DNA from 2 places in the Planococcus notacanthi genome. Region 1 is predicted to be linked to the other one. Evidence: riboswitches for the same ligand, from Rfam matches in the RefSeq annotation. Region 1 holds a riboswitch; the other holds the start of a gene.
The links. Region 1 has a riboswitch for S-adenosylmethionine ahead of QMA01_RS09830 (methionine ABC transporter ATP-binding protein). Riboswitches for the same ligand answer to the same signal wherever they lie in the genome.
Positions count from the first base shown of each region.

Region 2: linked by a shared signal. The riboswitch ahead of QMA01_RS15210 (phosphoadenylyl-sulfate reductase) and the one ahead of QMA01_RS09830 (methionine ABC transporter ATP-binding protein) in region 1 are both predicted to bind S-adenosylmethionine.

Region 1 is NZ_JASDCQ010000002.1:470,159-474,373, reverse strand. It holds gene QMA01_RS09835 (methionine ABC transporter permease) at 1-642, opposite strand, end outside; gene QMA01_RS09830 (methionine ABC transporter ATP-binding protein) at 632-1,645, opposite strand; SAM riboswitch class I at 1,714-1,815, opposite strand; gene QMA01_RS09825 (carbon-nitrogen family hydrolase) at 1,867-2,655, opposite strand; gene QMA01_RS09820 (pyridoxal phosphate-dependent aminotransferase) at 2,742-3,905, shown strand; gene lepB (signal peptidase I) at 3,979-4,215, opposite strand, start outside.
Region 2 is NZ_JASDCQ010000004.1:391,488-395,702, forward strand. It holds gene QMA01_RS15200 (sirohydrochlorin chelatase) at 1-373, opposite strand, end outside; gene cobA (uroporphyrinogen-III C-methyltransferase) at 386-1,162, opposite strand; gene QMA01_RS15210 (phosphoadenylyl-sulfate reductase) at 1,247-1,960, opposite strand; SAM riboswitch class I at 2,116-2,233, opposite strand; gene cysQ (3'(2'),5'-bisphosphate nucleotidase CysQ) at 2,380-3,186, opposite strand; gene cysC (adenylyl-sulfate kinase) at 3,186-3,788, opposite strand; gene QMA01_RS15225 (SLC13 family permease) at 3,800-4,215, opposite strand, start outside.

The sequences.
Region 1 (4,215 bases):
GTCGCCAGCTTGTTGAATCAATTGGACCAACACAATCAAAATGACAACAGTAACAATCATGATCGTATTATCGTAGCGGTAATAGCCGAAGCGGATGGCCAAATCTCCAATGCCTCCGCCGCCTACTACGCCTGCCATCGCAGAATAGGCGACCAGGCTGATGATGGTCAATGTCACCCCCTGGATAATGCTTGCTTTCGCTTCCGGCAGCAGAACGTCTTTGATGATCATCCATGGTGTCGCACCCACGGCAATCGCTGCCTCAATGACGCCTTTATCGATTTCACGCAGTGAGTTTTCCACAATACGTGCGAAAAACGGAATCGCCGCAACCGATAGGGACACACTCGCCGCAATCGGGCCAATGGTTGTTCCTGTAATAAGTTTCGTCAGTGGAATAAGTGCCACCAACAAAATGATAAACGGAATAGAGCGTACAATATTGACGATAAAACCAATCACAGCATTGACCGGCCGGTTTTCAAGAAATAAGCCGCGGTCTGTAATGAACAGCAAGATTCCCAAAGGCAGGCCGACAATCAAAGCCACTGCCAAGGAAATCCCGATCATTGTCAGTGTCTGAAAAAAAGCAGTCTGTATTTCGGGCCATAATTCAATAATTCGTCCCCATTCAACGCCCATTCGGAATCACCTCCACAATTGCCGATCTGCTTTCCATATACTTCAATGCATCCATGACGTCAGAAGAAGTCCCTTTCAACTCCATGATAAAAACGCCAAGCGGCCTTTCCTGAATGTACTCAATTGCTCCATGCAAAAAGTTTCCTTTGACCGGATAATTCTGCAGCATATCGGAAATTACGCCTTCTCCGGCCACTCCCCCTTTGAACAACACTTTCACTACTGTACCCGTAAATTCGCTCAACAGATGTTCCGGAACATTGAAAGAGACGACGCTGGAGATGAATTCCTTAGTCAATTCCTTTTGAGGATCTGCAAAAATGTCGTAGACCTGACCTTCTTCAATGACACGGCCACCTTGCATGACGGCCATGCGGTCACAGATTTCCTTGACGACATTCATTTCATGCGTAATCAGTACAATTGTGATGTTCAATTTAAGATTGATGTCTTTCAATAAACGCAAAATGGACAATGTGGTATTCGGATCCAGTGCCGATGTTGCTTCATCACATAACAAAACGGCCGGATTGTTGGCTAATGCCCGTGCGATGCCGACACGCTGTTTCTGTCCACCGCTCAATTGAGCTGGATAAACATCGCGTTTATCTGATAAACCGACCATTTCCAACAATTCCTCCACGCGGCCTTTCAGATTTTTAGATGGAGTGCCTGCAGCCCGAAGCGCAAAAGCGATATTTTCGTACACCGTCTTTTGGCTGATCAGGTAGAAATGCTGAAAAATCATGCCGATTTTCAAACGGGCTTTTCTCAATTTTTCACTGTGTAGTTTGGTCAAATCATTGCCATCTACTGTGACGCTGCCGGAAGTCGGCCGTTCAAGCAAGTTGATGCAACGGATCAGCGAACTTTTGCCGGCACCTGAATAGCCGACGATGCCGAAAATTTCACCTTTTCCGATTTCCAATGAAACATTATCCACTCCAGTGACGGTGCCATGCTTAGTTGTGTAAGTTTTCGTCAATTTCTCAATCTGTATCATAGCTTCCTCCCGCCAATAAAAAGATGCCTCTTTCATCAAGAAAGAAGCATCGAAAAATTTAGTTTCTCGACTTATCTTTCGGAACATTGGGTTCCGTTGGATTTGGCACCTTCCCAATCGGGGGTTGCCGGACGTCACAGGGCCTGTCCCTCAGTCTCTCTTGATAAGTTTAAGTTATTTAATTGAATTTTATGTTACAGGCATCCCCAGCGAGTGTCAATCTACTTTTTGAATTTTTCGTACAATTGCTCACGGCGATCGGCGAATACCGGAATGCGCTTCCGGACTTCCTCTACTTCATCCAAATCGATTTCTGCATAACCAATGCCTTCCTCTTTCTTCATATCCAAACGAACTTCTCCCCAGGGAGCGATCACCATCGTGCTGCCGCCGAATTCATTGTTTGGATCACTGCCGATACGGTTCGAGGCGACAATAAAAATTTGGTTTTCGATGGCGCGTGCCTGCAACAAGATGCGCCAATGATCAATCCGCGCTTCGGGCCATTCCGCTGATACAAATACAAGTTTTGCACCGTTCAGCGCCTGGGCACGGATCCATTCAGGAAAACGGATATCGTAACAAATGACGCCTCCGTATGTCTGATTATCCAATTCGAATGTGCCAAGTGTATCGCCTTCTTCAAGATGGATATGTTCATCCATTAAACAAAAACGGTGAGCTTTATCGTATTCCGAAACCAGCCCGCCGTCTTTGTCGACAACGTACATCGTATTATAGAATCCTCCGTTTTTTTCAGTCGAAACAGAGCCACCCACAATATTGACTTTATGCTCTTTCGCAAAACTTTTGAGCAATTCCACTGTCCGGTTTGTGCTGTCTGCCAATGTATCCAGTTCGGTCAATGCATATCCTGTATTCCACATTTCAGGCAAGACGATCGTCTCCGCTCCATTGCTTGCCGCTTCCGTTAAATAATCCAGGACCTTCCGATAATTCAATTCCGGCTGACCAAAAGCGATATCCATTTGAACGCATGCAATTTTCATTCGTTTCTCCTCCACTAGACAAGTTACCTTCAACTCTATAAGATTTGAAGTAGAAGTGCAATTATTTCGAAAATAAGGAGAATCACATGGACTTTTCAAAACGGCTCCAAAACTTGCCCACGCAGTTTTTCGCTTCACTGGTGGCCAAAACAAGCAAAGCAATCGCTGAAGGACGCGATGTCATCAATCTTGGCCAAGGCAATCCCGACCAGCCGACGCCCGATCATATTATCAAAGCCCTGCAAACCGCTGCAGCCGATCCAAAAACGCATAAATATTCACCTTTTCGCGGCATAGCGGAACTGCGTCAAGCCGCTGTGAATTTTTACAAACGCGAGTATGGTGTGGATATCGATCCTGACCTCGAAGTGGCAATCTTGGCAGGAACGAAAATCGGACTTGTTGAGCTGCCCTTGGCTTTGTTGGATCCAGATGATCTATTACTTCTGCCGAATCCCGGTTATCCGGATTACCTGTCGGGAGCCCCGCTTGCAGATATCGGGTATGAGCTGATGAGGCTGAATCCGGAAAATGGCTATTTGCCGGATTATGCCGAGTTGACTGGAAGCATCCGTTCACGTGCCAAACTGATGTATTTGAACTACCCGAACAATCCAACCGGTGCAGTAGCGACTAAAGAATTCTTCGATGAGACAGTCAAATTCGCCAAGGACAACAGCATTGCGGTTGTCCATGATTTCGCTTATGGAGCTGTCGGGTTTGACGGAAAAAAACCGGTCAGTTTCCTTCAATCTGAAGGGGCTAAAGAAGTTGGCATCGAAATGTACACTTTATCGAAGACTTACAACATGGCAGGTTGGCGCATCGGATTTGCTGTCGGCAATTCCAAAATGATTGAAGCCTTGAACTTGATCCAGGACCATTTTTTCGCCGGTTTGTTCCCTGCCGTCCAATTGGCTGCGGCAGAGGCGTTGAATGCCGACCAGCAATGCGTAGATGAATTGGTCGGCCTTTATGAAAAACGCCGCAACGTCCTGGTGGCTGAATGCGCGCGGATCGGTTGGAACATCAAAGCACCACAAGGCTCTTTCTTTGCCTGGCTGCCGGTTCCAGAAGGTTTCACCAGCGTGGAATTTGCCGACTTCCTTCTTGAGAAAGCAGATATTTCAGTTGCGGCAGGCAGTGGTTTCGGCGATGTTGGAGAAGGTTTTGTCCGTGTCGGATTACTGGTTGATGAAACCCGCATCATTGAAGCGGTCAATCGCATCGAAGCTTTGAAATTATTTTAGAGTGCATAAAGGACAGCGTCCCAATACGGGGCTGCTGTCCTTTTAAAAATTGAGAAGATTGTCCACATCTGATTCATTTCACAAAACCGATATGCTCGAAAGGCGACAACCTGATTTTCACTTCACCAAGGACTGAGTCTTTAGAAATAAAACCCAAAACCCTGGAATCCATGCTATTTAAGCGGTTATCCCCTAATACATAATAAGATTCGGCAGGTACGACAAATTCCTGGAAATCTTCAGTCAGCTGCATCAATCCTTCTTGCTCCGCCGCTTTCCGGTTCTTATCCAAATAAGGTTCCGCTTGGGG
Region 2 (4,215 bases), on a different contig from region 1:
GCAATCGCTCCACTGTCGTCTCCTGCAGACGCTCAGCTAAAATCTCAACGAGCCGATCTTGGACACCAAGCGGTTTTCCGTAAGTAAAGCGGATATCCGGATAACGCAAGACCGATTTTTTGATTTCATCTGGAATGTCTTCGTAATAATGTCCGGCGCTCAGCAACAGAACTGGAACGACTGCAATTGCTGTCGCGCCTTGTTTGACAAGGCTGTCAATTCCTTCCCCAATATCCGGACTGGCCAGCTCCAAAAAGCAGGTTTCGTGAAGAGTTACATCTACCTTTTGATGAACCTGCTCCATAAACGCCATCGCTTCATCGCGTGTTTCTTTTACACGGCTTCCATGGCTTACGTAAAGTACAGCCTGCATGTCACCATCTCCTTATCCAACATGGGCGGCAAGCTGGAATTGCTGTTCGTCCTGCAGCTGCTCATACCATTGCAATTTGTCTCTCAATCGAACCACTTCTCCCACCACAATCATCGATGGATTCTCGAAATCCTTGGCGTTTCGGATAATGTCTTCGAGTGTTCCCGTAACCGTCCGTTGGCGTTCTGTCGTCCCCCATTCAATCAAGGCGATCGGTGTCGTCGGTTTTAATCCGTGGCGCATTAAGCGGCCACAGATTTCAGGAAGCTTGCTGACACCCATGTAGATGCACAACGTATCCATGCTTTTGACGACATGTTCCCAGTATTCATCCTGGTCGACGCCCACTTTGCTGACTCCTGAAATAAAGGCTACGGAAGAACTGTAATCACGGTGAGTGACCGGAATTCCGGCGTAAGCCGGCGCTGCAATGCCCGCTGTGATACCTGGAACAATTTCAAACGGGATATTGTGGTCCACCAATGCCTCTGCTTCTTCTCCGCCTCTGCCGAAGACGAAAGGATCGCCTCCTTTTAAACGTGTCACGATTTTCCCCTGCAATGCGAACCGGCAAAGCAGCTCGTTGATTTCTTCTTGCTTCAAGGAATGGTTATCGGGTTTTTTGCCGCAATAAATCAATTGGGCATGTTCTTTCGCTTCGTCCAGCAATTCCTGGTTTATTAAGCGATCATAAAGGATGACATCAGCCTTCTGAATGGCTTTCAACCCTTTCACTGTAATCAAATCAAGGTCGCCTGGACCTGCACCCACTAAATAGACTTTTTTCATAAGCTTCCTAGACTCCTTTTTTCAACCAGAGAAACGATGATTATGCCATTTTCTGATCGGTAATTTACTCTATTGCCGGCCTAATTATGTATGCAGGCCACATTCAGTTTTCGCAAAGCCTTTCCATCTGCCGTCGCGGCTGTCTCCATCAGTCGTCACTGCAAAAGAGCAATGCTTGCAGCCGATGCTTGGATAACCTTCGTCATGCAGAATGTTGTATTCCAGGCTATTCAATTGGATATACTGCCAAACATCGTCCCATGTCCAATGAATCAGCGGACAAACTTTAACCGACTTGAACCGGTTGTCCTTGTTGATGAAATCCGTCTTGCTGCGGCTGGCTGACTGCTCTCTTCTAAGGCCTGAAATCCAAGCCTGTGCACCCGAAAGTGTTTGTTCCAACGGCTTGACCTTGCGGATATCACAGCATTTATCCGGCTGGCTGTTCCATAGTTCATCACCGAACTGGCTGGCTTGCTCTTCTAACGTCAATTCCGGCTTTTTCATCCGGATATTCAATTTCGGGTAGCGCTTCTTGACGCGTTCAATCAGTTCATAAGTTTGGTTGAAGTGGACGTCGGTATCGAGAAACACCACTTCGGCATCGCTTTTCACCTTGGAGATCAAATCAATCAGCACCATGCCTTCTGCCCCAAAGCTGCAAGCATAGACAATATCCTCTCCATAGGATTCATAGGCCCATTGCAGAATATCAGCAGCCCCTTTCAAGAGATCGGCCGGTGCCAGATCTTTAAATGGATCTCCAGTAAATTGCTCGTACGAAACAGCGTGGCTCATCCTAACTTCCTCCTTTAAACTTCTATATATTGAATTAAAGATTTTCAGTAAGCAGTCCCGTTGGTTGGATATTCCTCCGTGCCACTAAAATAAAAACCCCCTCTTCCAATGGAACAAGAAGAGAGGGTACCAATTCGCAGTTTGCGGGGCCTGTCTTCTTATCTTCCAGATCCCAATGGAACCTGCTGGAATTGGCACAGTGTATCCGGTCAAAAACCAGAACTTGTTGCCGAGGCTTCAAAGGGCCAGTCCCTCCACCTCTCATGATAAGAAATACCTTATAAGATTACTTGGTTTTAATAATTTCTCTAAATACTATAGCAATAAAAGATAACTGTCAATAAAACTCTGAAAATATCATTTATTTACTTTCTGCAATACAGAGTTTCCATTTTCTTCATTCACTAGCCTTAAGCTTTTTAGATTCTTGCCAAAAACCAGCCATTCTTCAGGCTTTCTTTGTTGTAGGAAAAGCGGGTTTGGTCTTTAACGCTCTGCACAACTCCGCCAGATGCTTCGACAATCGCCTGGCCGGCTGCCGTATCCCATTCCATAGTCGGTGCAAAGCGGGGGTAATAATCCGCTCCCCCTTCTGCTACCAGACAAAACTTCAGTGAACTGCCTGCCGATATCTGTTCGATTGGTTGGCTATCGTCGTTTATCCGATCGATGAATTCCTGTGTTTCAGCGGACATATGCGAACGGCTTGTTACGATTCGAGTCCGGTCTAAAGCTTTTTTTGCAGTCAACAGAATGCTTCCCTCGAATAATTCATCGGTTTTTTCAAACTTTCGAGCTGAAGCAGCTTCCAATTTAAATGCGCCGCTGTTTTCTTCACCGTAGTAGAAAACATCCATGGCCGGCACGTAAATCACACCCAAAACCGGATAGTTCTCTTCTATTAAAGCGATGTTGACGGTGAACTCACCATTGCGTTTGATGAATTCCTTCGTGCCGTCGAGTGGATCCACCAGCCAAAAACGCTGCCAGTTTTTCCGCTCTTCATAAGGGATTTTATTGCCCTCTTCGCTGAGAACCGGTATGTCTGGGTAGGCAATCTGCAGTCCTCTTTCAATGGTCTGATGCGACCGCTGATCGGCAATGGTCAGTGGTGAATCGTCAGCCTTCGCTTCAATGATCAATTCCTGTCCATAAACCGCCATGATTTCTTTGCCGGCTGCAAGACTGATTTCCAGCAATTTCACTGGATCAATGCCACTGGCCATCAGCCCAGATATCCTGCTTTCTTCAAGTAATCTGTAATTGTCTGAACCGACTCTTCCAAAGTCTGCTTGTCGGTTTCAATGACGATTTCAGGATTCACCGGTTCTTCATATGGCGCATCGATGCCTGTGAATCCTTTGATTTCGCCGGCTCGTGCTTTTTTATAGAGGCCTTTCGGGTCGCGGTCTTCGCAAGTGTCCACACTGCATTTGACGTATATTTCAATGAACTCATCTTCTTCAAGCAAGGCACGCACCTGGTCGCGATCTTCCTGATACGGCGAAATAAATGCCGATAGCGTCAATACCCCTGCATCACTCATCAGTTTTCCAACTTCACCGATGCGGCGAATGTTTTCTGTCCGGTCTTCCGGGCTGAATCCCAAATTTTTATTCAATCCGTGGCGGACATTATCCCCATCCAATAGATAGGTACGGATTCCAAGTGCGTGGATCTCTTTTTCCAGGGCCACAGATACCGTCGATTTTCCTGATCCCGATAACCCGGTGAACCACAGCACCCCGCTTTTGTGGTTATTCAATTTTTGTCTGTCCTCTTTTGTGACACTTGATTCATGCCATACAATATTCGTTGATTTGGTCATCTTTTCTCCTCCTAAAACCAGTAATAGTAAACGATTCCGATGGTCACCGACATAACCAGAATGCTGAGTGGCGTGCCCACTTTGACATAATCCATGAATTTGTAGCCGCCTGGCCCATAGACGATCAAGTTGGTCTGATAACCGATTGGGGTAATAAAGCTTGCAGAGGCAGCAATCGTGATGATCACTGCGAAGCCCATGGGATCAAGCTGCAGGTTGCTGGCCATTTCAATGCCGATTGGAATCATCAGGACAGCCGCAGCGCTATTGGTGATCAGTTCTGTAAAGATGCTGGTCAGCAGGTAAATTAAAATCAGAATAGCTAGCAGGCCGAACGGCTGTCCGATTGCCAACAAGCCATCCGCCGCCCATTGCGCCAGACCAGTTTTGGTCATGGCCGCTCCTACCCCGAATGCACTGGCGATCA